Regions from separate parts of the Clostridium tanneri genome, predicted to be linked through region 1. Evidence: a T-box and tRNA genes for the amino acid it is inferred to sense, from the RefSeq annotation. Region 1 holds a T-box; the other holds one or more tRNA genes.
What was found. The T-box of region 1 lies ahead of tyrS (tyrosine--tRNA ligase). A T-box ahead of a tRNA ligase gene usually reads a tRNA of that ligase, here a tRNA-Tyr.
Positions count from the first base shown of each region.

Region 2: it encodes a tRNA-Tyr, which carries the amino acid that the T-box ahead of tyrS (tyrosine--tRNA ligase) is inferred to sense. The anticodon was not compared.

Region 1 is NZ_JARUJP010000015.1:76,085-80,366, forward strand. It holds gene P8V03_RS13060 (DUF4178 domain-containing protein) at 1-538, opposite strand, end outside; gene P8V03_RS13065 (acyltransferase) at 740-1,849, opposite strand; T-box leader at 2,095-2,353, shown strand; gene tyrS (tyrosine--tRNA ligase) at 2,442-3,653, shown strand; gene P8V03_RS13075 (helix-turn-helix transcriptional regulator) at 3,762-4,282, opposite strand, start outside.
Region 2 is NZ_JARUJP010000005.1:66,267-70,548, reverse strand. It holds gene recD2 (SF1B family DNA helicase RecD2) at 1-569, opposite strand, end outside; gene metK (methionine adenosyltransferase) at 702-1,877, opposite strand; SAM riboswitch class I at 1,954-2,052, opposite strand; tRNA gene P8V03_RS05855 (tRNA-Tyr) at 2,135-2,219, opposite strand; tRNA gene P8V03_RS05850 (tRNA-Thr) at 2,232-2,307, opposite strand; tRNA gene P8V03_RS05845 (tRNA-Val) at 2,328-2,403, opposite strand; tRNA gene P8V03_RS05840 (tRNA-Tyr) at 2,412-2,496, opposite strand; tRNA gene P8V03_RS05835 (tRNA-Thr) at 2,506-2,581, opposite strand; gene P8V03_RS05830 (hypothetical protein) at 2,917-3,603, opposite strand; gene yyaC (spore protease YyaC) at 3,716-4,252, shown strand.

The sequences.
Region 1 (4,282 bases):
CAAAAATCGTCATAAATACAAGCTTTACATCTATTTTGTTTTTCTTAGTACTGTTTAGTATAGACGGGTTATACTTATTAATAGGTTCTTCTTCTAGTTTCTCAATATCTCTTTCCTTTATATAATACCCCTTTGAAAACTCCTGCTGTCCGCCCCAATTCTCTACTGATATTAACAGTGTTTCTGTAATATCCTCGTACTCCTTGTAAAATACTTCTTCCCCTAAATCTACATCTACATTTCCTCTATAGTCTTCTACCTTCGCTGACTTATTTTCTATTTCTTTATATTCCTTACTTTTAATATTCTCTTCTAGAAACCCTTTGCTGTAGGGCTCTTCGCTATAAACAGCATACTGGTTATTTAATTTGTCAACAATTAACCATCGTATTTGAAAATTTTCTTTACTTTTCAGTTTATATTCAGTCCATGTTGCACCATCGGAATCTCTAAATACTATGTATCCATCTATAGTAAATTTTAATCCCTTTATCTTAATACCAGATCCTAAGTCTAGTGATATATTACTATTAACCATCCCATCTCACCTGCCTTTTACTACCCCTTATTATCTAATTGGAATAATCTTTAAGCTTATACTAATATTATACATTATTAACGGAATGTATATCCATTATTTCTCATTAGTTTTCTTTCCAAATCCTGAGATATTATTATAGGGTAGTTGAATAATTAATAATCCATTCCCTTTAATTATGATGTACAACTTATGTAAACACTAGGCTGTTTTTGAGTATTCTTCTTTTATAATGAATTTCTTACGAGACACTTTGCTACCGGTTATATATTCTGAAAAAGGAATAAAACTAATTAGCTTAATAAAAACAGGGGTTACTACTACTGTTATAATTAAGGTTAAAACTCCTACTATAAGGTAATTTCTAGTATTGAATCTTATCATAATATCATTGGCAACATAGTTTATAACAATAACATGTGCCATATATGAAGCAAAGGAATAATCACCGATAAATTTCATTGACTTATAAACCTTAACTTTTTCTACAAGTTTAACCGAGATCAAGTAAAATGCTAATATAGAAACTATCATATATAACAAGGATAGTATTCTCACATATTTCACTTTATTTATCTCATTTAGATAAGCATATATAAACAGCAGTCCATAAGCTCCATATATACCAACCTTAAATTCTACAAGTTTTTTCTTAATATACCCATAATTTAAAGCTAAGTACACTCCTAATACAAAGTATATAAACCAAAATAATATAGATATATTTATAATTCTCTGCTGTACTTCTGTAGGCGTTCCAAATATAAACCTGGCTGTGTTATCAGAAATAACTGACTGATACTTTGATATTTGATAATATAAACATAGTAATAGAACAAAGATGCTTGTCCTAATTTTAATATCTAAAGAATGTATTCTTTTAGCAATCCAAAGTATTATAGGAAATATAAGATATAGTCCTAGGGCCATTCCCATATACCAAAGATGAAAGGCTCCATTTCCTGCAATAACCTGAACTATAAAGTCCTTAAACCTCTCTTCATTCCCAAGTTTAATCATATTTATTGCAGACCATATAACGTAAGGTATAAGTATGTATTTTATTCTTTTTGCATAATACTTTTTCCAATCAAAGTTGTTGAAACTTACATAAAAAAGAGCTACTGCACTGATAAACAAAAACATAGGCACTGCTGGTTTACCCATAACATACATAATCTTCATTACTGTATAGCTAGAGTATGGAAGTCCCTTAATATTAGAAAATCCCCCTAGGGTATGCTGTACTACAACAAATATAAATGCTATTCCTCTCAAAATATCAATTTCATTTAGTCTTTCTCGTTTCATATTTTACCAATGTTCCTTTCTTAAAATCCTGCTTACAATTGATTTTCAATAGTTTAAACTCATACTGCTTATTCTAACATACTTTTATTTATTTTTAAAAATTTATGTCACAGTTTACACCCAAATCAATTAGTAGAATCTCTTTATTACCCCATTGACTTATTACAACCAATAGAGTATAATTTCAATAATTTAATATCTGCATAACGAAGATTTGTGGTATTCTACATTTCGGAGTATAAGAAATAAAAGCTGCGATAAGAACTAGTAGCAATCAGTATACCAAACAGAAAGTTACCGTATGATGAGAGGTGCATGGTTAGCGATTGTGAATACATCTTTGAGCTTCGCACCGAATAGTTTTTCTTAGTAGGCTGCGACGGAGCATCTTCACCCGTTATCGTGATAAAGTATCTCATCTTATGATGACGTACTTGATAAGGTAAGCAATGTGAGTTGTTTATAAATTTAAGGTGGTAACACGAATTTTATCTCGTCCTTTTTCTAAAGGGGCGAGTTTTTTATTGCCTACTTTTATCTTCTTATAGACCTTGCTAATATTAAAAATAATATTTTCAGGGAGATGTTAAATATGCTAACAGCAAAGGAGCAGATGAGAATTATCTGCAAAGGGGTACACACCCTTGTAAACCAGGAAGAGTTACTTGCAAAACTGGAAAAATCATTGGAGCAGAACAAACCTCTAACTATCAAATTGGGACTTGACCCTTCGGCACCGGATATTCATCTAGGGCATGCAGTAGTTCTCCGTAAGATCAAACAAATGCAGGACTTAGGACACCGTGCAGTAATTATCATTGGTGATTTCACCGGTAGAATTGGTGATCCAACAGGAAAGTCTAAGGGCAGAGTGGCTCTAACTGATGAACAGGTAAAGGAAAATGCCAAAACCTATTGTCAGCAAATCTTTAAAGTGCTTGATACGGAAAAAACAGAGGTTCGTTTTAATAGCGAATGGCTTTCTAAACTTAACTTTGAGGATGTTATCAAGTTAGCCGCTACTACTACCGTTGCCAGAATTTTAGAACGAGATGATTTCCAAAAGAGATATGAAAATCAGATTCCAATAGGAATTCATGAATTTTTCTATCCTCTAATGCAGGCATATGATTCTGTTGAACTTAAAGCTGATATGGAATTAGGTGGAACAGACCAAACCTTTAATATTCTTATGGGCAGAACCCTTCAGAAAACATTAGGTCAGGAGCAGCAAATTGCAATCTTTATGCCTATCCTTGAAGGCCTAGATGGTGTCGAAAAGATGAGTAAAAGCCTTGGTAATTATATCGGCGTTGGCGAACCTGCAGAGGTAATGTTTAAGAAGGTTATGGAAGTTCCTGATGAACTTATTATTAAATATTTTGAGTTAACTACTGATGAGCATCCTGATAAAATCGATAAAATCAAAACAGAACTAGATAATGGTGCAAATCCTAAGGATATTAAATATCTCTTAGCTAAAATTATTACATCACTTTATCATAGTCCAGAGGATGTGTCAAAAGCAGTTAACTATTATGATATAGCATTCAGTAAAAAATCTATTCCTGATGACATTCCAGAACTCTTAATAGAAACAGGAAAAGATACTATTTTCGATGTTATCCCTAAACTGATGGAGATGGATTTTGTAAAGAGTAGAAGTGAATTTATAAGATTGTTAACCCAGGATGGAGTTCAGTTAAACGGTGAAAAACTGACATCATGTCATACAGATAGAGTACTAACTTGCAGCGATGTGATGAAAATCGGAAAGAAGCGCTTTGTAAAGCTTATAAAATAAATAAAGTGCACCTCCAGGGTTAGATAGAAATCTAATATTTAGAGGTGCATTTTTTATGGTAGAGCATCTACTAAAAATCAAAACAATATAATCAGCAATCTTCTTATGTTACTGATAGTTATAAATCCTTAACAACTCTTTAATCCTTCTAATAATCTCCTCTCGTACACGTGTCGGCTCTAAACATTTACATTTATCACCAAAACTAAGCAAGAGATTATATCCAAATTCATCTTCCACAAAGGGGAAGTTCACCACTAATTTACTATCTCCATAGGACTGAATATTTTCTTCTCCGCAGTATTCCATCATCCTATCTCTTAGGGATTCATCAACTAAAAGCTTGATTGTAACAATGTTTTTCTCTATATAGTCCCAAGATCCTAAGGCCTTGCCATGAAATTCCCGTGGCGTAAATGTATCCTCAAGAATCTTAAGGGCTGAAATACGAGATAGTTTAAAAATACGGAAATCCTGTCTGGAATCACAGTAACCCTGTAGATACCAATTTGATTCCTTTAATACCAGCCTATATGGCTCAACTTTTCGGTTGCTGCCTTTACCACCACGGTCGTAATATTCAAAGGTTAGTAATCTTTTTTCATTAAGTGCCTCTTTAATTTTTTCAA
Region 2 (4,282 bases), on a different contig from region 1:
AATCCTATTCCAGAAATCTCTTCAGTTAACACATATGGATTTTCCTTTACAATTTTTATTGAATCTGCTCCAAACCTTTTATGTATCTTTACGCACTGATTAGGTGAAACTCCATAAGTTTGAAAGAAAATCATCATATTTCTAATTTCATACTGCTTAGAATAAGATTCACATATTAATGCTATCTTTTTTTTGCCTATCCCATCTATCTCTTTCAATCTTTCTATATTATTATCCAAAATCTCTAAGGTTTTTTCTCCAAACTTTTCAACAATCTTTTTTGCAGTTACAGGTCCTATCCCGGATATTATTCCAGAGGCCAAATATTTTTCTATACCTACAGTAGAACTTGGTACAATCTCTTCACAGGATATTACCTTAAATTGCTGACCAAAATTCGGATGTAATACCCATTCCCCAGACAGTCTTAAGTTTAAGTTTTCTGATATATAAGGTATGCAACCTACTATTGTTATGTTTTCTTTTTCGGACTTAATCCTTGCTACTACATAACCATTTTCCTCATTTTGAAATATTATATCTTCTACAATACCCTGTACTTCCTGCATAAGATCTCTCCTAATTTTTTTAGTTATTTCCTATTTCTTTTCTTCATTATAATTATAACATAAACTATTCACCATTCACTGTTAATTCTTAGCTAATAAAAAGCTCTTATGCATATGCATAAGAGCTTTTTATTATAAGTATTTCTTTATATCTTCAACCTTGCTTAAAGCTTCCCATGGAACATTAACATCAGTTCTTCCGAAGTGTCCATAAGCTGCTACTTGTCTGTAAATAGGTCTTCTTAAGTCTAATTCTTTAATTATAGCTGCTGGTCTTAAATCAAATACCTTATTAACTATATCTATTATCTTGTTCTCTTCAATTTTTCCTGTTCCAAAAGTGTCTACAGTAATAGATACAGGCTTAGCAACTCCTATAGCGTAAGCTACTTGTATTTCTAGCTTATCTGCAACACCCGCAGCAACTAGGTTCTTAGCAACCCATCTTGCAGCATATGCAGCTGATCTATCAACCTTTGTTGGATCTTTTCCTGAGAAAGCTCCACCACCATGTCTACCATATCCACCATATGTGTCTACTATTATTTTTCTTCCAGTTAAACCAGCATCTCCTTGTGGTCCTCCAACAACGAATCTTCCTGTTGGGTTTATAAAATACTTAGTTGTATCGTCTAAAAGTTCAGCTGGAATTATAGGATTTATTACATGTTCTAATAAATCCTTCTCTATTTGCTCACGAGTCACTTCCGGATCATGCTGAGTAGAGATTACGATTGTGTCAACTCTAACTGGTTTGTCATTTTCATATTCTACAGTAACCTGTGTCTTTCCATCCGGTCTTAAATAAGTTAAAGTTCCATTCTTTCTTACTTCTGATAATCTTCTTGAAAGCTTATGAGCTAAGCTTATTGGCATAGGCATATATTCAGGTGTCTCATTTGTAGCAAAACCAAACATCATACCTTGGTCTCCAGCACCTATTGCTTCCATTCTATCCATTTCACCCATTTTAGATTCAAGAGCTTCATCTACTCCCATAGCTATATCAGATGATTGCTCATCTATAGAAGTAAGTACAGCACAAGTATCACAGTCAAACCCAAACTTAGCTCTTGTGTATCCTATTTCTTCTATAGTTTTTCTAACTATTCTTGGGATATCTGCATAACAATTAGTTGATATTTCTCCCATAACCATAACCATTCCAGTAGTAACTGATGTCTCACAAGCAACCCTTCCATTTGGGTCTTTTTCTAATATACTATCAAGAATAGCATCTGAAATTTGATCACAAATTTTATCTGGATGTCCTTCTGTAACTGATTCAGACGTAAATAGCCTTCTCATATTTATCCCTCCGTTTTATTATATCAAAAATAAAACCTCTTCTATTAATAAGAAGAGGTTAATAAACTTAACAACTCTCTTATCTCGCAGTCAACGCTGCAGGAATTGGCACCTTAGCATAAAGCTGGTTGCCGGGTTTCATCGGGCCCTGTCCCTCCGCCTCTCTTGATAAGAGTATTATTCATATTTTAATTATGTATTATACATTTAGTACATATTATGTTAAAAAAATAAAACACCTTTAAGTGCTTTATTTATGGTGGAGGAGGACGGATTCGAACCATCGAAGTCACTGACAACAGATTTACAGTCTGCCCCCTTTGGCCACTCGGGAACTCCTCCATATTTTTTTTTTGGTGCTGGCAGCAAGAATCGAACTCGCGACCTACTGATTACAAGTCAGTTGCTCTACCTGCTGAGCTATGCCAGCTAATTTAATTAAGTTTTTAATGGTGGGCACAACAGGGATCGAACCTGTGACCCCCTGCTTGTAAGGCAGGTGCTCTCCCAGCTGAGCTATGCGCCCTTAATTTATGGTGGAGGAGGACGGATTCGAACCATCGAAGTCACTGACAACAGATTTACAGTCTGCCCCCTTTGGCCACTCGGGAACTCCTCCATATTTTTTTGGTGCTGGCAGCAAGAATCGAACTCGCGACCTACTGATTACAAGTCAGTTGCTCTACCTGCTGAGCTATGCCAGCTAATTATTTGTTTTGTCTTTGGTTTGTTTTTCAACGCCGCTGACATGGATTATTATATAACGACACCATATTATTTTCAAATTCGATTATAGCCCCTTTAGTGAATTCTAGTTGATTTTCCTCCATGTACCTTCAATTACCTCAATATAACTCACGTAATCATTTTTTAAATGCAGATTATTTACTATTGAAATGTTGGCGAATTCACAACTAGAAATGCTTTGAAACCACCGTTGATTTATGCTTGAACTAGCCCTTTACCAAAGCAGTATCTAGAGGATTCAGCGATAAAGCTCCTATATATTTCCACTAAAATACCAGAAACTATTCTGGCGCTACTGCTCTACAATGTCCTCACCTAAAAATTTATTTGCCACATCTTTTACCTTTTCATAATCTTTATCAGATAGCCTCTGATTAAGTAGTTTTAATGCGCTTTTTATATCTTTATTGCTGCCACTAGAAAGATACTCCTTTACTTTTTCATAGTCAACAACAGACAATTTACTGGCTGTTAAGAGTATTTTTGTTTTATCAGAGCTACTTAAGTTAACCTTATCCTTTGATGATACAGTATTAAAAACAGGTATATCTTCCTTTTTTATCTCACCATTCTTATTATATCCCTTGCTTATACTAGATTTGTTATCTTTACCAAAGTTATCACTCTTATTAACCACATCTTTCTTGTCTTCTTTTCCATAATCAACTTTATCTTGACCAAAAAAGTCTATTTTATCCTCTTCTATTTGCCTAGCTAAAGAATCCATCTTAATTTTTTTATAGCTATCGCTTATAACCACTGACTCAATATTATCTTTACTTTTGAGCAACTCACTTATATCTTGATTTTCAGCTGGTTTTTTTTCATCTTCTTTACTTACCTTTTTATTATTACTGCTTTCTTCAATGGTATCTACTATTAGGTTTTTATACATATAAATTTTATCTGAACACAGCATAATAAATACACATATAATAGTTGATGAAACTATTGCTAATATTTGTACTCTCTTATTCATATAACACACCTTCCTTGCATCATATTATTATCCCACTAAATAAATTTTTTATTCTTTTTCCCTTAATATTTCATAACACATCTTCATATAAATTATTAAGGAGGTGTATCTATTGAATAAGGTAAAAGCTAACTACAAGAATCCACTAGCATATTATGAAATTGCATACTTTTTAAAAGACTATATTAACGAGGATACAATTATAGTATGTATTGGCACTGATAGATGTATAGGGGATTGTCTTGGTCCCTTAATTGGAACCTTACTTACATCTAAAAACTTTCCTCTTCCTGTATATGGTACAATTTCAGATCCAATACATGCTTTAAATATTGATAGAAAATTAGATGAAATTAAACTTCTGCACCCTCATAGTAACATAATAGGTATAGATGCATGTCTTGGTGATTCGGAGAGCATAGGAGAAATTCAGGCGAGAGACTACCCTGTACATCCCGGCAAAGGCGTTGGCAAGTCTCTACCAAATGTCGGTGAGACCTCTATCATAGGTATAGTGGACTCCAATGATAATGACGAAATATTTAATACTAGTAATATTAGATTAAACTTAGTATTAAGCATGGCCAAGGTTATTACCCATAGCCTAGTTCATTCATACTATCTTTATAACTCTTCTAAAATATTATAAATAAAAAGCAAAATCCTTAATAATTCGTAG